Regions from separate parts of the Roseburia hominis A2-183 genome, predicted to be linked through region 2. Evidence: riboswitches for the same ligand, from Rfam matches in the RefSeq annotation. Region 2 holds a riboswitch; the other holds the start of a gene.
The links. Region 2 has a riboswitch for FMN ahead of RHOM_RS02745 (ECF transporter S component). Riboswitches for the same ligand answer to the same signal wherever they lie in the genome.

Region 1 (10,965 bases), 630 kb from region 2:
AAGCTGTACATACAGGTAATTGGTATAAGTCAGATAAGGCTTGTCCGAGCGGCCGCATCCCAACAGATCTATGGTATATACTGTATAGTGCTTCTCAAGCTTTTTCACAAGTCTGCACCACTCATAAGAAGAAGAGATCGGATTTAATTCGTGAATGAGAAGGAGCGGAGAACCGGAACCGCGCTTGGTATAAAAAATACTGCCGTTCTTCCAGTGATAGTAGCTGCCGCTTTCCGTCTTTAAAATATTTTTCATCTCTGCTGTCATATCGATGAAGCGGTTCACAAGATGAATCGTGCCTGCAGCAAGAGCAGTCAGCAGAAAGAAATGTCTGATATTCTTTTTCATGCTATTGTTCATAGAACCTCCCGTAATCTTTGCAAAACGTTTCCTATTACTTATATTATAGCCGCTTTCCATAACTTATACAAATTAAAAATTCTGAAAATATAAATTTTTGCTTTTCATTGAATTACGTTTGGTATAAAATAATACTGGTAATTTGGTTTTTAATATCAAACATATGTTCGGTGGCAAAATGGTAGAAGAATATATTCAGAAAATTTATGAGGAACTTTTAAAAGAGGAGCAGAACAGTGCGAAGCGGATTTCTGATTTACAGATTCATTTGAAAGAGACGCAGGCAATGATCCATTTGCTTGAGGAGACGAATGATCCTAATTATGAGTCGTTTACTCCAAGAAAAGTAAATTCCAGGAATAAGCAGAAAATCGATGAATTGCATGCAGAGATGAAAGAACTCGAGGAAGCAATTCAGCAGGAGACAGACTACCATACGCAGCAGATGGAAAGAGTGGAAGAAGCGGCGAAGGTATTGCGGCAGGCGGAAGCAGATGTTGCATACAGGTGTGACAGAAATACACTTGAGGAAGAAAGGTATCATACGTCTCTCCTTGAAACGCAGGAGAATGAGAGACAGCGTATTTCACGCGAACTTCATGACAGTACCGTTCAGAATCTTACGGCAATGGTTCACATGGCAGAACTGTGCAGTAAACTGGTGGATATGGATCCGATCCGGTGTAAGCTGGAACTCAGTAAGATGATCAAGAATCTCAGGGAGATCATCGATGATACCAGAAAGATGATTTATAACCTGCGCCCTATGTCTTTTGATGATATTGGTCTGGATATTACAATCGAGAGAACTTTGGACAAGCTGGAAGCAACCGGCACGAAGAAGATTCATTTTGTAGTGGAAGGAACTCCTTATCAATTAAAACCGATTATCGGGATAACGTTACTTAGAATTATTCAGGAGGCATGCAGCAATGCGATCTGTCATGCAAACCCGACTCTGATACATGTTCTGTTAAGATATGAGCAAGGGGCTATCACGGTAATAGTCGAGGATGATGGAACAGGATTTGATGTTCATATTCTGGATGATCGTCCAAGGGATGATAATTCTGGGTTTGGAATGTCTATGATGAAAGAACGAGTATATTTATTATCCGGTTCGATACAGATTGACTCTAAGATCGGTGTTGGAACAAAAATTATAGTGAAAGTACCTATTAGTAACAAGGAGGAGTTTTAAATGGCAGTAAAAGTAATGATTACAGATGATCATTCATTGATTCGTGAAGGATTAAAGCAGCTGTTGGAACTGGAAGGAGACTTTCAGGTAATTGCAGAGGCGTGTGATGGTATTGAGTGCATGGAAAAATTAAAAGATCAGATACCGGATGTTTTGTTGCTGGATATCAATATGCCGCGCATGAATGGACTTGAAGTTTTGCAGAAGATTAAAGATGAAAAAATAGATGTCAAGATTCTTGTTCTTACCGTACATAATGAAGTAGAGTATTTATTGAAAGCAGTGGACATCGGAATCAATGGTTATCTGTTGAAAGACTCCGAGTCTTCTGAATTGAAAAAAGCAATCTTATCTGTTGTTGATGGAGAAGATTACATACAGCCGAGTCTGATTCCTGTATTGAATGCAAAAATGATTGACCGGGATATGGACAGTGAGAAGATTGAAAAACTGACGAAGAGAGAACTCGAAGTGTTGAAACTTCTTGCGGTTGGAATGTACAATAAGGGAGTAGCTGATGAATTGCACATCAGTGAACGTACTGTGAAGAATCATGTATCAAGTATTTTTAAAAAGATTGATGTTTCTGATCGTACGCAGGCAGCGGTATTTGCTATTCGGAATAATTTGATTTCTATTCATTAGTATTAGAGAGTATAAAGATTGAGTGTTTCGGAATCATCCGGTACACTCAATTATTTTATAGAAAATAATGTTTATTACTACATAAAAATATTTTAAAACGCGTATTATTGGACAAATCATCACAATGTTTCACGTGAAACATTATATAAATGAAATGTTTCACACATGTTTTCTACAAGATTTTGTATTTATAAAAAAACAGAAATACAACAGTTTGAAATCACTGTGAAAATGTTTCACGTGAAACATTTCATACGAACTTTCCTATAGAAAAGAATATGTAAAAGTGTTATAATGAACTCTGTCGAGTTCATATTAGAAGTTTCAATGAAACTTCGGATGCGCAAAAGAAGCGCAAACAGAAGAGATAATGAACTCTGGCAAACAAAACGCACCAAATGAACAGGGTAATAAAAATTTAAAAGAGGTAATATATGAGCAGAATAATTGCAATCGCAAACCAAAAAGGTGGTGTTGGTAAGACAACCACAGCTATCAATTTATCATCCTGTCTTGCAGAAGCAGGAAAGAAAGTGTTGACCATTGATCTTGACCCGCAGGGAAATATGACAAGCGGATTAGGCGTTGATAAAAACGAACTGGAAAATACTGTATATGAATTGATGCTGGATGAGTGTTCCATCAAAGAGAGTATGGCAGATACCGTAGTAGAAGGAATGAAGATTATCCCGTCCAATGTGAATCTTGCCGGAGCAGAGATCGAGTTACTTGGTATCAATGAAAAGGAATATATTTTAAAAAATGCCGTAGATTATATCAGGGATGATTATGATTTTATCATCATTGACTGTCCGCCATCCTTAAATATGCTGACGATCAATGCGATGACAACAGCGGATTCTGTGCTGGTTCCGATTCAGTGTGAGTATTACGCACTTGAGGGATTGAGCCAGCTGATCCACACGATTGATCTGGTACAGCAGAGACTGAATCCAGATCTCGTCATCGACGGAGTTGTCTTCACGATGTATGATGTGCGAACCAATCTGTCCAATCAGGTAGTAGAGAATGTAAAAGAAAATCTTGATACCAAGATCTATGAGACACTGATTCCGAGAAATATCCGATTAGCAGAGGCTCCATCTCACGGACTTCCGATCAATATGTATGATTCAAAATCAGCGGGAACAGAAAGTTATCGTATGTTGGCAAAAGAAGTGATGGAGAGATAAGGAGGAAAACTATGGCTGCTGCAAAAAAAGGTGGACTGGGAAAGGGAATTGATTCTTTAATTCCAAACAAAGTAAGTGCCACAAAAACGGAAGCAAAGAATGAAAATGTGAAAAACGATAAAGTCATCGAGGGTGTTCTGGTAAATATCAATAAGGTAGAACCGAATCGGGAACAGCCAAGAAAGAATTTTGATGAGGATGCCCTGTTGGAATTGTCCGAGTCAATCAAACAGTTTGGTGTGTTACAGCCTCTGCTTGTACAGGACAGAAAAGGATATTATGAAATTATTGCCGGCGAGCGCAGATGGCGTGCAGCAAAGCTTGCCGGATTAAAAGAGGTTCCAGTAATTATCAAGAATCTTTCCAACCAGGAAGTCGTAGAAATCTCCCTGATTGAAAATATCCAGAGAGAAAACTTAAATCCGATTGAGGAAGCAATTGCATACAAGCGGTTACTGACAGAGTTCAATCTGAAACAGGATGAAGTTGCCGAGCGTGTATCGAAGAGCAGAACCGCTGTCACCAATTCCATGCGACTGTTAAAACTCGACGAGAGAGTACAGCAGATGGTAATTGATGACATGATCTCGACCGGACATGCGAGAGCACTTCTCGGTATTGACGATCAGGAAAAACAGTATACGACAGCACAGAAGATTTTCGACGAAAAACTGAGTGTGCGTGAGACGGAAAAACTGGTAAAGAAGATCCAGCAGGAAAAAGATCAGCCGGAAGCAAAGGAAGAGGTAAAGATCGATCCGAAGATGGAAGCAATCTGCCGTGATCTGGAAGAGAAGATGAAAGTCATTCTTGGAACAAAGGTTGCCATCAATCAGAAGGATAACCAGAAGGGCAGGATCGAAATTGAATATTATTCTATGGATGAACTTGACCGTATCATGGATCTGTTTGGATCCATCCGAAAATAGACAGAGTAAGATTCTGATAAAAGTCATATCAGAATAAAGAGAGAGGAAGCATATGATTTCACAGTATTTAGGTTTTGATTCCGATTATATTATTATCGGACTTAGCGCAGTGGTTCTGATTCTATTGATTCTTATCATTGTAAATATAGCGCAGATGCGGAAGCTGAAAAAAGCATACAAAGTATTTATGAGCGGAAAAAACGGTAAGAATCTGGAAGATACCCTGATCAAGCGTCTGGATCAGGTAGATACACTTCTTGAGGCAAACAATGAGAATGAAAAAACAATCAAATCATTGTTTGAGGCCATGCAGCTGACCTATCAGAAGATGGGACTGATAAAGTATGATGCGTTCAACGAGATGGGAGGAAAACTCAGTTTTTCTCTTGCCATGCTGGATGTAAGGAATAACGGATTTATCATCAATGCCATGCACACACGCGAAGGCTGCTATACATATATCAAAGAGATCGTAGATGGTAATTCCATTATCGTGTTATCGGATGAGGAGCAGAAAGCTCTCGACAGAGCTATGGGAAAAACAGAAAACAACGAATGAGGATAATGTATGAGAATACAACTGGTAAGAACACTGCAAGGGGGGGAGAAACTTGCAGGGCCGGTCATAACGAAGGAAAATGAAATTCTCATTTCTGAGGGAACAACGCTGAAAACGGAATATCTGGATCTGATCTCCTTTCTGGGAATCGAGACCGTGTGTATCGAAGATCCCTATGAGGAAGATGAAACACCACATGATATTATCAGTAACGAAAAACGGGAAGAATATATTGAAAAAATAAAATCTATTCTGGAAAAGCATATTTATCACAGGGGCAGTTCTCTTCGGGAAATTGAATACGTCGCAGAGGACATTATTCAGGATGTCATGCAGGCGGATGAAAATATGGTAATTGATCTTTTGGAACGCGAAAGTAATTTGTACGAACATACACTTGTAGTAACAAAATTATGTATTATAGTCGCAAAAAAAATGAAGCTCACTGCGGAGCAGATTTACAGACTTGCACTGGGAGCATTGCTGCATGATCTGGGACTCCGCTACATTACGGTGCCGTATATCAACTGCGACATCAACGAATTGTCAGAAGCAGAGGCTTTTGAATACCGGAAGCATCCGATCCTTGCGTACTCTGTTCTGGAGGAAGAAAAATGGATGGATCCTTTTGTAAAAAAAATGGTACTTGTACATCATGAGAGAAGAGACGGCTCCGGATTTCCTCTGAAGCAGAAAACGCGGGATACGGAATGTGGAATATTACAGGCATGTGATGCATTTGACTGTTTTATCAGCGGGATGGAATGCAGACGTATGAGCATCCAGCAGGCACTCGAGTATCTGGTGGAAGGTACGGATATTTTTTATGACAGGAGAATCGTGCGTGTGATCGAGCGGCTCGTCGCACGCTATCCGGTCGGGACGAGAGTCCGGCTCAATACCGGAGAGTCCGGCATCGTTTTAAAACAGACAGAAAATTCCATCCGGCCTGTAATTAGAATTTTGGATGAAGAGGACCGGTTGACGGAAAAGATATACCAGTTGAATAAGAACAAGAATGTATCTATTCTTCAGGTCGAAAACTAGAAACAGAAAGAGGTGAAGATAGAAAATGCACAAATTTCTAAGAGCCATCGGGTTCAGTCATATTACAAAAGAACAGCTGCAGCATATTTTTGCAGATATTATAAGCGCACCGACGGTTCAGAAGGCAGCACTTGATTCGGAGGGCAATGAATTTGCAGAACTGTCAAAGGAGTACGGAGATTTTTTCGGAATCTCTGTCCGGGGCGTGTATAACGAAGATGATACCTTTGAGATGGAATATTACTATCCGTATTTGTGTGGAAAGAACATATCCACAATAGAACCCGCAGAAGTGGAAAAACATGCGGAAAAAGAATCCTATGCGGGGATATGTGATGAAGTCCGCATTGGAGTGACACTCATTTTTTATCTTCAGAATGTGGTGGATTATCTTGCGGTCAGCAAGAGCAAAGGATATATGAATCTGGCAGACGGCGTCATTTTAGCTGCGCTGTCTACGGAGGGAAAGATTTTATTCCCGATCAATAAGGCGGAGAAAAAAGTGCCTCATGCGCCAAAGGAGGGAACAGACCGGAATCATCTGATTGCCGCGGCAAGAGACGGGGATGAGGATGCGATCGAGAATCTGACGCTGGAGGACATTGATACCTACTCACTGTTGTCAAAAAGGATCACACATGAAGATGTGCTTAGCATTGTGGATACCTACTTTATGCCGTACGGTATTGAGAGTGATCAGTATTCGGTGCTCGGCGAGATCATGGATGTGACACTGCTCCAGAACCGTTTCACGGAGGAAAATGTATATTCCATGGAAATCATGTGCAATGATATTCTTTTCAGCGTCTGTATCAATCAAAAAGATCTGCTCGGCGAACCGGAAGTGGGCAGACGTTTTAAGGGAAATATCTGGATGCAGGGCAGCGTAAAATACCGGGATTAGTTTGTGATTTTCCTATGGTCTTTTGACGGATAATATGATAAAATGAATAAGCTGTATACAGAGAAGCCTGTATACAGCAAATATATGTTTCCTTAGTTAAATGGATATAACAGCCCCCTCCTAAGGGGCAACTAAGTGCAGACCATTTAGTGAGACACAACGGGATTTTAGAGTTTGCAAAAAGGCTAAAATCAATATATAATAGCAGGGACAATTCATCACGAAAGTGATTGGATTCATAAACATGGCAGCCGGAGCCAAAAAGGCTGAAAAGCCCGAAAATACGGCATTTGTTCCCTTAGTTAAATGGATATAACGGGGTCCTCCTAAGACTCTATTGTAGGTTCGATTCCTATAGGGAACGCTCTATTTTAAGCGGTAATGAGAGAAAAATCATTGCCGTTTTTTTTGTTGTTTTTCTGCTAACAGCAAATCAAAAAATGAGCATTTTTGCTAACAGAAAATGCAAATTGCTAACAGTAAAATTATTGTAGATTTGCTAACAGGAATGAAAAGCTATAATGCAACTGGTGTAAAAGGTTGTAAATTCTTGTAGCTAACAAAAGGGTAATGATTAAAACTATTTCTGCTTGGAAAATATCAAGCCTGAATGAGTATTCCGTTCAGATTAGATTAGGTTCTAATCTGGGCGGATTTTTTTATTTCAGGAAGAAGGAGGATGCCTATGGCAGAAAAAGTGGATCAGATGGATCCAGATGAAAAAATCGTTGAGATAGCGATTGAACGGTTAAGAGTATTGGCATTGAAACTGAGAAATTATATGAAAATTGCTCATCCGGGAACTTTCATTTCCAAACCAGTAAACTAAGTAAAATAAAAATTCTGCTTTACAAATAACAGATAAAGTATTAAAATAAACAAAAAGATATCTTCAGGGCAGGGTGAGATTCCCTACCGGCGGTAAAGCCCGCGAGCCGAGAGGCATGATCCGGTGAGATTCCGGGGCCGACAGTACAGTCTGGATGGAAGAAGATGATAGTACAGTTGATTTTTTGTATGAATGAATGTAGTATCAGAGCTCTGAGATGGTGATCCATTTCAGAGCTTTTTATATAGGAAAATCAGACATTCATTTATCAATCATATGTAACAGATCAATTCCACCCTGCAGATATTTCTGCAGGCTTTTTTTGTATCTGGTACATCGTTTTCGAAATAACTATACCATTCACTTGTCTGTGAATCCGATTGCACATGTTTAAAAGCCTCGGCGTAGCCCAGGCAAAGAACAGGAATAAGAAAGAAGGAATAGAAATGACGGATCAGGAATATATGCTTCGGGCTATTCAACTGGCCAAAAAAGGAGAAGGCTGGACGAATCCCAATCCTATGGTAGGGGCAGTGATCGTAAAAGACGGAAAGATCATCGGGGAAGGCTATCATAAAAAGTATGGAGAACTTCACGCGGAACGTAATGCAATTGCTTCTCTTACAGAATCAGCAGAAGGTGCGGTGATTTATGTCACGTTGGAGCCTTGCTGTCATCATGGTAAAACACCTCCATGTACGGAAGCGATCATTGAACAGAAGATCAGAAAAGTGGTGATCGGTTCCAGAGATCCGAATCCGAAAGTGGCAGGAAAAGGTGTACAGATGTTAAGGGAAGCCGGTGTAACAGTAGTTGAAGATTTTATGAGAGAAGAATGTGATCAGCTGAACCCGGTGTTTTTCCATTATATTACTACGAAGACTCCTTATGTGGTAATGAAGTATGCCATGACACTGGATGGGAAGATCGCAACGAAAACAGGAGCATCAAAATGGATCACCGGAGAATCTGCACGAAAAGAAGTACAGCATATGCGACATCAGTACATGGGAATCATGGCTGGTATTGGAACTGTGCTTGCAGATGATCCGATGTTAAACGTCCGGGTAGAAGGCTGGAAAAGTCCTGTCAGGATTGTGTGTGACAGTAAGCTCAGGATCCCGCCGGGCAGTCAGATTGTAAAAAGTGCGGAAAAGTACCGGACGATCGTGGCTTATGCAGAACAGAAAAATGCAGAAGAGAAAATAAAAATATTACATACCATGGGAGTTGAAACCATTTACTGTCCCGACGAAAAGAATCAGATAGACCTTAAGAAGCTGATGGCAGATCTTGGAAACAGAGGCATTGACAGCATCCTCCTGGAGGGAGGAGGTACGTTAAATGACAGTGCACTGCGAGCTGGAATTGTAAAGGAAGTACAGGCTTTTGTGGCACCAAAGCTGTTTGGCGGTGTGGCTGGGAAGACACCGGTAGAGGGTATTGGAGTTGAACTGCCGTCTGAAGCAGTGGAACTGAAATATACAGATATCTGCCAGATCGGTGAGGATATCCGGATAAAATGTCAGGTGTGTGATAAAAAACAGGAGGAATCATGTTTACAGGAATCGTAGAAGAGAAAGGAAAAGTCCGTTATATACAGCTGACAGGGGAATCAGGGATCCTGGCAGTGAAAGCCCGGAAAGTCCTGGAAGGGACAAGGATCGGTGACAGTATCGCTGTGAATGGTGTGTGTCTGACAGTTACGTCGATTCAGCCGGACGGATTTACTGCCGATGTGATGGCAGAGACGATCAGAAGAAGCAGTCTTGGCAGCTGCAAGGCCGGAAGCCAGGTAAACCTGGAACGTGCAATGGCTGCAGACGGCAGGTTCGGGGGACACATAGTAAGCGGCCATATTGATGGGACTGGCGTGATACGTTCCATGCTCCAGGAAGAAAATGCCATCTGGGTATCAATTGAGACATCGCCACAGATTTTGCATCTGATCGTGGAAAAAGGATCCGTCTGTATTGATGGGATCAGCCTGACAGTTGCAAGGGTTGATGAAGCTGGTTTTCAGGTGTCGGTCATTCCACATACAGGAGAAGAAACCACTCTTTTGGAAAAGGTGCCGGGGGATCTGGTTAATCTGGAAAATGATGTGATCGGAAAATACGTAGAAAAACTGCTTGGCATCAGAAAAAACGAAGAAGAGAAAAAAGAATCCGGAATTACGATGGAGTTTCTTGAAGAATTCGGGTTTTAGAACAGGAGGATATACACTATGTCACAAAATTATCAGTACAACACAATTGAAGAAGCACTTAGGGATCTTAAGGAAGGAAAAATAGTTCTGGTCACAGATGATCCGGACAGAGAAAATGAGGGAGATCTGATATGTGCGGCAGAGTTTGCGACCAGGGAAAATATTAATTTCATGGCGACCTATGCAAAGGGTCTTATCTGTACACCGATGAGTGCAGAAATTGCGGCGAGATTGAACTTTCCGCCGATGGTTGCGGAGAACACGGACAATCACAGTACAGCATTTACCGTGGCAGTAGATCACGCAGATACAACCACAGGTATCTCTGCGGAAGAGCGCTCCTATACTATCATGAAGTGTGTGGATGATCAGTCAAAACCGGAGGATTTCAGAAGACCGGGACATGTGTTTCCGCTTATTTCCAGAAAAGGCGGGGTTTTGGTACGAAATGGCCATACAGAGGCAACAACAGATCTTATGAGACTTGCTGGACTGAAAGAATGCGGCGTGTGCTGTGAAGTTATGAAAGAAGATGGAACTATGATGCGTACATCACAGCTATGGGAAATGGCAAAAGAGCATAACCTTACATTTATTACGATCCGTGATCTGCAGGATTATTTAAGAATACATGAAAAGCATGTAAAGGAGGAAGCCGTTGCAAACCTCCCAACGCAGTACGGTGATTTTAAAATGTATGGTTATATCAATGATATTACAGGAGAGCATCATCTGGCACTGGTAAAAGGTGATCTGGGAGATGGTGAGGATGTGCTTTGCCGGGTACATTCGGAGTGTCTGACAGGGGATGCATTCGGATCGCTCAGATGTGACTGTGGCCTGCAGCTGCAGACAGCGATGCGCCAGGTAGAAGCAGAAGGCCGAGGAATCATTCTGTATATGAGACAAGAAGGCCGAGGAATCGGACTGATCAATAAGATCAAAGCATATGCGCTTCAGGAGCAGGGATACGATACTGTGGAGGCTAATGTGAAGTTAGGGTTTGCACCGGATCTCAGAGAGTACTGGGTCGGGGCACAGATACTGTCAGACCTTGGTGTGAAATCATTAAGATTACTGACAAATAAT
Region 2 (10,965 bases):
TATGCTTCCGGGCGTTTTTATGAGAGTATCCAAATCCACGATCTTAAACACGGATCAGATTTACTCTATTGACCGCAATCTGACGGCGTCAAGTGTGGTGGCGTTTTTAAACACGCACAAGAAGGTCTATGTATCGCGGTATTACTATAAACCGTTGACTCAAAAATTAGAAGAAAAGAGGTTGCATCATGAAAAGTAGCAAAGTATTCTGGGGAATCTTTTTTATCCTCGCAGCAGTGTATGTCGTTATAAGCAAGTTTGGAATTCTGCCGGATATCGGCGTGTTCAGCATTATTCTGACCGTATTTTTCCTCTGGCTTTTTGTCGAGGGAATCCGCAATGTGAATTTCTGGGAGATTCTGTTCTCGATTGCGTTTATCTGTATCATCTATGATAAGCCGCTTGGAATTACAGCACTCACGCCGTGGACGGTGCTCGGCGCGGCATTCCTTGGGAGCATCGGTCTGTCATTGATCTTTGGCGGGAAAAAGCGGAAATGGAAGACGGTGACCGGCAATGTGGGAACATCCAGCAGTGAACAGTATACCGGCGAAGAGATCCGGTGCGAGAACAGCTTCGGTTCCGCAATCCGCTACATCAACTCCGACAACTTCAGACGCGCCGCCATCGAAAATAATTTCGGATCGCTTTCGGTGTACTTCGACAATGCGATCGTGCAGGAAGGCTCTGCAAATGTGAGCGTGGAGAATAATTTCGGGGAGACTAACCTTTACATCCCGAAAGAATGGAAGATTCAGAATAATCTGGACCGTTCGTTCGGCGCCATCCGTGAAACCGGCAGCAGCATCGGAACGAGCAGCACGGTGCTGTATCTGAATGGCTCCGCGAACTTCGGAGAGATTCATCTGCACTACATCTGATAAATACCGCGGAAAGCGGAAGCGGTGGGGATCGCGGGCATCATGTAAAAAGGTTTACAACGTTTCAGAGTGCAACCGGAGACGGTCCATTCTTTGGAGCAAAATCCTTGTATTTCTTCCGCAGCGCGTTTGACATCGGATTCTGTGTCTTGGCCACGTTTTGACAATCCGCGGGATGTGTTCGTCACGCCGCAGACAATGAGCGGACTTCCTGGTGCCCCTAGCGGCACCGCTTCACAGACAATATAAAACCGCGCGAACCGAAACTCGCTGGCATCTGCTATTGAAAATAGGGCAGATGCCAACTCAGACATCGGCTTCGCGCGGTTATGTTTTGTTCAGCGGTGTCGACAAGGGGCACACACGAAAGTCCTTAAATTGTCTGCGGAGTGCGGACACATTTCGCGGAGTGCTCAAAACTTGGAAAGACACGGATCATCGTGGATGTCAAACGCGGTGCGGATTAGAAATACCGGATTATGCGATCAGAATGACCGCCGCCGGTTGCATCCTGAAACGTTAGAAAACGTTTTTATGATCCGGCTTCGATCCCTGCCGCATCCACTTTCTGCGGCATTTTTATTCCTCTGTATCCGTGTAGCTGGTATCTTCGTGAAGATTCGGCTTCATGTCAATACCGCGGTTCGCGTCACCTGTGATGTCTTTTCCGAAGTGATAGTCGTTGCCCGGCAGGATGGCATTTAAGAAAATACCTGCGATCGCTGCGACTGCCAGCGCGGTGAGTGTGACGGAGGTTCCGGCGATCGTAAAGGTAAGACCGTCGGAGAAACCAAGACCGCACACGAAGATCACGCCTGCGATGATCAGATTGCGTGACTGCGTAAAATCCACATGATTTTCCACAACATTGCGGACGCCGATGGCGGAGATCATACCGTAGAGCATGAAGCTGACACCGCCGATGATAGCGGACGGCATGGAACCGATCACAGCAGCCATCTTCGGAATAAAGCTTAAGATGATGGCGTAGCAGGCTGCGATGCGGATGACCTTTGGATCGTATACCTTGCTCAGCTCGAGCACGCCGGTATTTTCGCCGTAGGTGGTGTTTGCGGGACCTCCGACGAGAGCGGACAGGGAAGTGGCGAGTCCGTCACCGATCAGGGTGCGGTGAAGTCCTGGATCTTCGATAAAATTCTGATCAACCGTCGCGGAGATGGCAGAAATATCGCCAATGTGTTCCATCATGGTTGCGAGTGCGATCGGAGCCATGACCAAAATGGCGGACAGATTGAATTTGCAGAGGGAAAATGCCGGTACGCCGACCCAGGAAGCGTTTGCGATGTCGGTAAAAGAAAGAATGGCGGAGCCGTCTGCGTTTGTCATGCCCATGGCGTTGAAGATCAATGCGGCAATATAAGAAATAATGATGCCCATCAGAATCGGGATGATCTTAAACATTCCCCTGCCCCAGATATTGAAAATAATGATCGTAACCAGAGCGATGAGGGCGAGAAGCCAGTTGGTGGAAGCGTTGTTGATGGCAGAACCGGCAAGGCTCAGTCCGATGCAGATGATGATCGGACCGGTTACGACCGGCGGAAGAAAACGCATGACCTTCTTGACACCGACAAGCTTGATAATCAGCGCGAGAATCAGATATAAAAGACCCGCGACAACAATTCCACCGCAGGCATAGGAAAGTTTGTCAGCGTTGGACATGTCGGCGAATACACCGGAATCCATGTTTGCAATCGTGGCAAAACCGCCGAGGAAGGCAAAGGAAGAACCGAGAAACGCCGGAACCTTGAATTTGGAACATAGATGGAAAAATAAAGTTCCGATACCGGCACAGATCAATGTAACCTGTACATGTAGAACATCTTCGCCGAAGTAGCTGTTGACAAGAATTGGTACAAGAATGGTTGCGCCGAACATGGCAAACATATGCTGCAGGCCAAGAATCAGCATTTTTGGTACGCCAAGTACGCTGGCGTCGCGGATTGCTCCGTCTTTTTCGTTCATAGTAAACTCCTCCTGATGTAAAATGATTGGTAGTTGCGTATATACAAATGGCAAATCAGAACTTCTGATTTGCCATAAGATATCAAAAAATAGATCCGGTGAAACGTCTTGCCTCCTGATCGTAATCACGGACGGGAATCTGGTCCAGTTCGCCGGTACCGTCGAGATAGAAAGTGAGCAGCGTCTGCGTCATATAAGGACTGATCCAGAGAGCCGCAATGCCAAAAGAGCAGATGGCAAGCGCGCCCCAGCCGAGAAAGCTGAATAAAATGTAAAGCAGCTTCCTGCGTCGTCCGCGCATAAATTTACGGCAGGTGCGAAAAGCATCCCGCACGCTTAAATGCGGATGGTCTAAAAGAAAGAAGAAAACCATGCGGTAGGTAAGCAACACACAGAAAGTAAAAATCAGACCGAGGATGCTTCCGGCAGCAAGCAGGGCACCGGAGAGACCGGAGACACCGGTTTTATAAAAATAAAGAACACCGGCAATGGCAGGAATACCTGCGATCACCAGAAATACATCGAAGAGAACGGCAGCGAGAAAGAAGCGCTCTGCGCCATTGCGAAACGGTGTAAAAACATCACGGATGCGGTATGTCTGACCGCGCGTCATATTCATATGAACCAGCATAACGCCGGTCTCTAGCATCTGGGCGATCAGAAGAATTAAAATATCTGCAATCGTGCTGATGATAAGCTGCGGAGTGCCGGGATAATCGCCGAGCGTCATGGAGAACGGAATCTCGATGAGCGTCGGAATTAAGGAGGCAGTCAGAAATGCTGCCATCGGTACGGAATAACGGTTATTTAAAATGTCGCGTGAAATACGTTTTAATTCGCTGGATGATCTTGACATGTGTAGACTCCTGTGGATGTGATATTTGTGTATGTTCTGGTGAAAGTTTTGCTTTCGCGAACATTATATTCCTATAGTTACGCAGTGCCTGTGGGTTTGAAAATGCAAGGCATTTTCAAACTCACGGGCATTCGCCCTATCATCCATGAATGTTACAAAATATTGTCTGCAAGCAGCCGGATTTTGTAACATTCATGGATGGCACTGCTCATTGCTTTCGCGAACATTATTTCCCTGTATCTGCGCAGATTTTTGCGCATCCGAAGTTCCGCAGGAACTTCTAATATGAACTCGCCAGAGTTCATTATAGCATGGAAGACCGTGATATGCTACTGGCAGTTAAAGAGATTTGGAATCCAGAAACGTGCGCGTGCTTTACAACCGAAAATGCGGCGGTTATAATAGCAGGGAGTAAGATAGGAATGGAGATCGGAATGTTTCAGACGGATAGACGGGTAGACCGGGATTTTTATATTATGGGCTGGTGCGCGGCGGGAATTTTCGCGGCGCTGTTTTTGTTTGTCAGAGTAACAGGAATTCCGGTCTGGAAATTTTTGCTGCCCTGCCCGTTTCATGCGCTGACCGGAGCGTACTGCCCCGGGTGCGGCGGGACAAGAGCCGTCAGGGCGCTGCTTGCCGGCAAATGGCTGCGCTCCTTTGTGCTGCACCCGTTTGTGCCGTATGCGGCGCTGCTTAGCGGCTGGTTTATGATCAGCCAGACCATTGAACGCGTGAGCGGAAGCCGGATACGGATTGCCCTGCGCTTTCGTGATGTCTATATATGGATCGCCCTGCTTTTGATCGTGGTCAACTGCCTGGTCAAAAATCTTGCCCTGTTTGTGTGGCATGTGGATTTACTGGCCTAGGGAATTCATCAGTGTATCAAAATCGATGCCGAGCGTGCCGTATACCTGACGCGCCATATTTTCCACGCCGCCATAATATAATTCGGCAATCGCAAATGTGTAAATAATCATGGCGAGGACAATGCCCAGGGCAATGGCGCCAAGGATCAGAGCAATTTTCGCGCGGGAGGTCAGCGTGCGCTCGCCGCCCCGGGATAAAAGTGCAAAAACGATGGCAAGAGATCCGCAGATCAGTGCCGGATAGACCAGACAAAAAGTAGCTGCCCCGATCACGCCGAGAAGCAGAGCGGCATTTTCCATTCGCTGGGAACGTCGTTTGTTGTTCATGATAATCAGACCTTTCCCGATATGCCGGTATTGCCAGTATATCGCAGGATAACTTTGTCTATTGTAACATGGGAAAGCCAAAAAGACAATGAGGAAGGCACTTGAGATTACAGCGGATTTTCGGTATACTGGGAGCAGACTCGGTAAAATTTGGAGGACAGATATGGATATTATTGCAAAAATTTCTGAGGAACTGGGAATTAAGCGCCATCAGACAGAGGCAGCAGTCAAGCTGATCGATGAAGGCAATACCATTCCTTTTATTGCGCGTTACCGGAAGGAGGCGACCGGCGCATTAAACGATGAGGTGCTTCGTAACCTGTCGGAGCGCCTTACCTATTTAAGAGGACTGGAGGAGCGCAAGGAGACGGTGTTCGCCAGCATTGAGGAGCAGGGGAAGCTGACGGACGAACTGAAAGCGCAGATCCTTTCGGCGGAGACGATGGTTCTGCTGGAGGATTTATACCGCCCGTACAAGCCGAAGCGCAGAACGCGCGCCACGATCGCCAAGGAAAAGGGACTGGAACCGCTTGCCGGTGTGATTACACTGCAGATGATAAAAACGCCGCTCATAGAAGAGGAGGCAAAATACGTGGATGCCGAAAAGGGAGTTACAACCGCCGAGGAGGCGATTGCGGGAGCGTCGGATATTATTGCGGAGTCCATCTCTGACGAGGCGGATTACCGTACGCACATCCGTGACCTCACGGTGAAAAAAGGCCGGATGACCTCTACTGCCAAAGACCCGGAGACGGAGTCCGTCTATGAGATGTATTACGATTTTGACGAGCCGGTGGCAAAGCTTGCCGGACACCGGATTCTGGCGGTGAACCGCGGAGAAAAAGAAAAATTCCTCACCGTGAAGATCGAAGCGCCGCAGGAGGACATTCTGCGCTATCTGGAGAAAAAGGTGATTGTCCGGGACAACCCGCAGACGAATGAGGTGCTGCGCGATGTGGTGAGAGACGCCTATGACCGTCTGATTGCACCGGCGATCGAGCGTGAGATCCGGAGTAACCTGACCGAGCGTGCGGAGGACGGCGCCATCCGTGTATTCGGAAAGAACTTAGAGCAGCTGCTGATGCAGCCGCCGATTGCCGGACAGGTGGTGCTCGGATGGGACCCGGCGTTTCGGACAGGCTGTAAGCTTGCTGTGGTAGATCCGACCGGAAAAGTGCTTGATACGACGGTGATTTATCCGACGGCTCCGCAGAATAAAGTGGCGGAGGCAAAAGCGGTATTAAAGAAATTGATTGCCAAATATCACATTACCCTGATTTCCCTTGGAAACGGAACGGCATCGCGGGAATCCGAACAGATCATTGTGGACCTGTTAAAGGAACTTCCGGTAAAAGTACAGTACATTATTGTCAATGAGGCGGGCGCGTCAGTCTATTCTGCCAGCAAGCTTGCCACGGAGGAATTCCCGAATTTTGACGTGGGACAGCGAAGCGCAGCGTCCATGGCGCGCCGTCTGCAGGATCCGTTGGCGGAGCTTGTTAAAATCGATCCGAAGTCCATCGGTGTGGGACAGTATCAGCATGACATGAACCAGAAAAAGCTGGGCGAAGCACTTGGCGGCGTGGTCGAGGATTGCGTGAACAAAGTCGGCGTGGATTTGAACACTGCATCGGCATCGCTTCTGGAATACGTCTCCGGCATCAGCAAGACGCTGGCAAAAAATATTGTAACCTACCGCGAGGAAAACGGCAGATTTGTATCCCGTGCAGGACTTTTGAAGGTGCCGAAGCTGGGACCGAAGGCGTATGAACAGTGCGCAGGATTCCTGCGGATCGGTGACGGAAAGAATCCGCTCGATGCGACCGGTGTGCACCCGGAGAGCTATGATGCCACGAAGAAGCTTCTGAAGCGGCTGGATTATACGTTATCTGACGTAAAAGAGCGGAAGGTAGAGGGCATTTCCAAAAAGATCCATGACTACAAAAAACTCTCGGAAGAACTGGGTGTGGGAGAGATGACGCTGCAGGACATCGTCAAGGAGCTGGAGAAGCCGGCGAGAGACCCGAGAGAGGACATGCCAAAGCCGATTCTGCGCAGCGATGTGCTTGAGATCAAAGACCTGACGCCGGGGATGATTCTGAAAGGAACCGTGCGCAACGTCATTGATTTTGGCGCGTTTGTCGATATTGGTGTTCATCAGGACGGACTGGTGCATATTTCACAGATGAGCGACAAGTTTATCAAGCACCCGCTCGAAGTTGTCAGCGTCGGGGATATTGTGGAAGTGAAAGTATTAAGCGTTGATCCGAAAAAGCAGCGCATCCAGCTGACGATGAAGCTGAACGGATAGAGAAAAAGGGTTGACAGTATGCCCATATGGGCATACAATATAGAAGCAAAATAAATATTAGGAATTCTTCGGGGCAGGGTGATATGAGTTCACAGAGATGGAAGCATAGATTCCCGACCGACGGTGATTCTGGCAGACGCCAGATCAGTCCGTGAGCTGCAGTTGCAGTTGAGCCGGTGTGAATCCGGGACCGACAGTATAGTCTGGATGAGAGAAGAGAAGCATGTTAGGAGGACCTGCGGCAGCAGGGTCTTAAGAATGCAATTTAACGCCCCGGATGTAGAGATCATCCGGGGCTTTTTGTGTGGCGGGAATAAGCGCTGTTCCGCTGCCGGAATGCAATCCGTTGAAAGACGGCTGACACGCGAGAATACCTCGAATTCCTGCAGAGAAAAGGAGACGAGTCATTATGGACACAAACAGTACAATCACAGGTAGGACAACAATAAACAGTATTTCGAGCGTTCGCTACATGAGCGTCACGGCAATGCTTTCCGCAGTAGCATTTATTTTAATGTTCCTGGATTTTTCCGTTCCGTTTATGCCGGCTTTCATCAAGATGGATCTCTCAGAGCTCCCGGCACTGATCGGTGCATTTTCCATGGGACCGGTATGCGGCATTCTGATCTGTCTGATCAAGAATGTGCTTCATCTGTTTATTACAACAACCGGCGGCGTCGGTGAGCTTTCCAACTTCCTTCTGGGCGTAGCATTCGTACTTCCGGCAGGATTGATTTACCGCCACAAAAAGAGCCGCAGAAGCGCATTGATTGGATCCCTGTTCGGTGCGGTGATCATGGGTGTATTTTCCGTGGTATCCAACTACTTCCTGGTATATCCGGTATACTACAACTTTATGCCGGAAGAAGCTGTGCTCGGCGCTTATCAGGTGATCGTACCATCCATGAAGAGCATTCTGCAGTGCCTGGTGTGCTTCAATATGCCGTTTACCATCGTGAAGGGACTGTTTTCCGTGGTAATCACATTCTTGGTATACAAACACATTTCGCCGATTCTGAAAGGAGCGAACCGCTAGAAAAGGGGCTGTCTTAGACGACAGCCCCTTTTCTTTTGGAATGAAAAATGCTATACTAGCTTAGATATAGACAGGAGGAAATGTTATGCCGCTAAAGTTTGATATTACATTGACAGCAGAAGATATGTACCGGTTTAATATGTACCAGACCTACTCCGGATTTCACGGGTGGTTTTCCATTGCGTTTTCCATCCTGATTTTTGTGGTGGCAGGAGTGACCCGCGGGAAGATCGAGGCGGCATACACCGCATTATATATTGTATTTGGCATCGTATTTCTGGTCTATCCTCCGGTGAGCCTGTACCTAAGGTCGAAGCGCACACTGGCAATGTCCGAGGTGCTGCGGGGAACGCTGCACTATGAGGTGGACGAGGAGGGGCTGCACGTATCGCAGAAGGAAGAGAGTGCGCTGCTTCCGTGGGAGCAGATCTATAAAATGGTCGCGACGAAGCACAACGTTCTGGTGTACAGCAGCAGGATCAATGCCTATGTCATTCCGAGAGCACAGCTGGGGGAAAGCTACGCGGCACTGCAGACACAGGCTGCGGCACATCTGCCGGCGTACCGTTTGAAGATGAAGTAGAGAATGGGGATTTTAAAATATGACAGAAAAGATCTATGAAACATATTCGCCGGAAGAGACGCACGCGCTTGGAAAACGCCTGGGCGCGGAGGCAAAGCCCGGCGACGTCTATACGCTGGTGGGAGATCTGGGCGTCGGAAAGACAGTCTTCACACAGGGAATTGCGGAAGGACTTGGCATCACGGAGCCAGTCTCCAGCCCGACCTTTACAATCGTGCAGGTATATGAGGAGGGCAGGATGCCGTTTTATCATTTCGACGTTTACCGCATCGGGGACATCGAGGAGATGGATGAGATCGGCTACGAGGATTATTTCTACGGGGATGGTCTGTGCATGATCGAGTGGGCGAATCTGATCGAAGAGATTTTGCCGGAGCGGCGCAGCGAAGTTACTATAGAAAAAGATCTGGAAATGGGATTTGATTATCGCAGAATTACCATAAGAGAGCATCAGGAGGACAGAAAATGAAAATATTAGGATTGGACAGTTCCGGTCTGGTGGCGAGCGTTGCAATCGCGGAGGATGACAACCTTCTGGGAGAATATACCGTAAACTATAAAAAGACACATTCACAGACCCTTCTTCCCATGCTGGATGAGGTGGCGCGCATGATCGAACTGGATCTTTCGAGTATCGATGCAATCGCGGTTGCAGGCGGACCGGGCTCATTTACGGGACTTCGGATTGGTTCGGCGACGGCAAAAGGTCTGGGACTCGCGTTGGAGAAGCCGATCCTCAATGTGCCGACGGTGGACGCACTTGCATACAATCTGGTGGGACACCGGGATATGGTATGCCCGCTTATGGACGCAAGAAGAAATCAGACCTATACCGGTTTGTACCGTTTTGATGGAAACGACATGCAGGTGCTGCGCGGAGAGTGTGCCGTGGGAATCGATGAGATTGCGGCGGACATCAACAGCAGAGGTGAGGCGGTCGTATTTTTGGGAGACGGTGTACCGGTTTTTAAGGCATATCTGGAGGAGCAGCTTACGGTGCCGCATTCCTATGCGCCCGCACATCTGAACAAGCAGCGGGCCGGCGCGGTTGCTGTGCTTGGCATGCAGTATTACAGAGAGGGAAAAACGGAGAGCGCGGCGGAACACCGCCCGGAATATCTCCGGCTGTCCCAGGCGGAAAGAGAGCGCAAGGAGCAGGAAGCCGCAAAAGGAAAGGAAAACGTATGAGTATTATCCGGAGCATGACAGCGGAAGATGCGGCGAAGGTGGCGTCTCTGGAGGCGGAGATTTTTTCGCAGCCGTGGAGTGAGAATGCTTTTTTGGATTCGCTTTGTCTGCCCGACACGATCTTTCTGGTGGCAGAGGAATCGGGTGTCATACAGGGGTACATCGGAATGTATCTTGCGGCCGATGAGGGTGAGATCACAAATGTGGCTGTGAATCCTGCGTGCCGCAGGCGTGGAATCGGGGAAGGGCTGCTCACAGAGATGAAAAAACGTGCCGCAGACCACAAGATTGCCCGCATTGTCCTTGAAGTGCGCGTGTCAAATGAGGGGGCGATCCGTTTGTACGAGAAGCAGGGATTTTCCTCGGTGGGTATCCGCCGGGGGTTTTATGAATTCCCGAGAGAAGATGCCAGAATTATGGTCTGTGCCCTGTAATTCCCTGTGGGATTGCACGGCGGCTCAATGATATAATGAATCCTGACGGATTCATATTAGAAGTTCCTAAGGAATTTCGGATGCGCAGAAAGCGGCGCGAAACAGACGATAGAATGGAGAATATATCAATGAGCAGACGAAACGGAGTGATTTATTGTAACCGATGTGGCAGCCCGATCTGTACGGAAGGGGAAGCAGGAAAAAGTTCCTTTCTTACTATTTGTAAAGAGTGGGGCTATTTTTCCGAACGAAAAGACGGTACGGTGCACAGGATGGATCTGTGCGAATCGTGTTATGACGCCTGGGTGCGGACGTTTGCCATCGCGCCGGAGGTGGAACAAAAGACAGAACTGATATAGCGATAAAGGAGTTTATTCATGTTAGATGTATGCCTATTGGGAACAGGAGGAATGATGCCGCTGCCCCGCCGTTTTCTGACGGCGGCTATGCTGCGTTACAACGGCAGCAGTCTGCTGATTGATTGCGGCGAGGGAACA

Region 1: another riboswitch for FMN. It lies ahead of ribD (bifunctional diaminohydroxyphosphoribosylaminopyrimidine deaminase/5-amino-6-(5-phosphoribosylamino)uracil reductase RibD); the one in region 2 lies ahead of RHOM_RS02745 (ECF transporter S component).

Annotation. Positions count from the first base shown of each region.
Region 1 is NC_015977.1:3,572,628-3,583,592, reverse strand. It holds gene RHOM_RS16370 (alpha/beta fold hydrolase) at 1-360, opposite strand, end outside; gene RHOM_RS16365 (sensor histidine kinase) at 539-1,561, shown strand; gene RHOM_RS16360 (response regulator) at 1,562-2,206, shown strand; gene RHOM_RS16355 (ParA family protein) at 2,641-3,399, shown strand; gene RHOM_RS16350 (ParB/RepB/Spo0J family partition protein) at 3,411-4,328, shown strand; gene RHOM_RS16345 (DUF4446 family protein) at 4,381-4,887, shown strand; gene RHOM_RS16340 (HD-GYP domain-containing protein) at 4,897-5,934, shown strand; gene RHOM_RS16335 (DUF3881 family protein) at 5,960-6,838, shown strand; tRNA gene RHOM_RS17520 (tRNA-Arg) at 7,131-7,202, shown strand; gene RHOM_RS17640 (hypothetical protein) at 7,524-7,667, shown strand; FMN riboswitch at 7,723-7,837, shown strand; gene ribD (bifunctional diaminohydroxyphosphoribosylaminopyrimidine deaminase/5-amino-6-(5-phosphoribosylamino)uracil reductase RibD) at 8,114-9,241, shown strand; gene ribE (riboflavin synthase) at 9,223-9,876, shown strand; gene RHOM_RS16320 (bifunctional 3,4-dihydroxy-2-butanone-4-phosphate synthase/GTP cyclohydrolase II) at 9,895-10,965, shown strand, end outside.
Region 2 is NC_015977.1:611,038-622,002, forward strand. It holds gene RHOM_RS02710 (LytTR family DNA-binding domain-containing protein) at 1-199, shown strand, start outside; gene RHOM_RS02715 (LiaF transmembrane domain-containing protein) at 189-881, shown strand; gene RHOM_RS02720 (uracil-xanthine permease family protein) at 1,461-2,867, opposite strand; gene RHOM_RS02725 (DUF975 family protein) at 2,950-3,723, opposite strand; gene RHOM_RS02730 (DUF2752 domain-containing protein) at 4,146-4,589, shown strand; gene RHOM_RS02735 (membrane protein) at 4,578-4,916, opposite strand; gene RHOM_RS02740 (Tex family protein) at 5,080-7,227, shown strand; FMN riboswitch at 7,288-7,450, shown strand; gene RHOM_RS02745 (ECF transporter S component) at 7,637-8,263, shown strand; gene RHOM_RS02750 (YcxB family protein) at 8,349-8,846, shown strand; gene tsaE (tRNA (adenosine(37)-N6)-threonylcarbamoyltransferase complex ATPase subunit type 1 TsaE) at 8,866-9,315, shown strand; gene tsaB (tRNA (adenosine(37)-N6)-threonylcarbamoyltransferase complex dimerization subunit type 1 TsaB) at 9,312-10,034, shown strand; gene rimI (ribosomal protein S18-alanine N-acetyltransferase) at 10,031-10,468, shown strand; gene RHOM_RS02770 (hypothetical protein) at 10,597-10,827, shown strand; gene RHOM_RS02775 (ribonuclease Z) at 10,846-10,965, shown strand, end outside.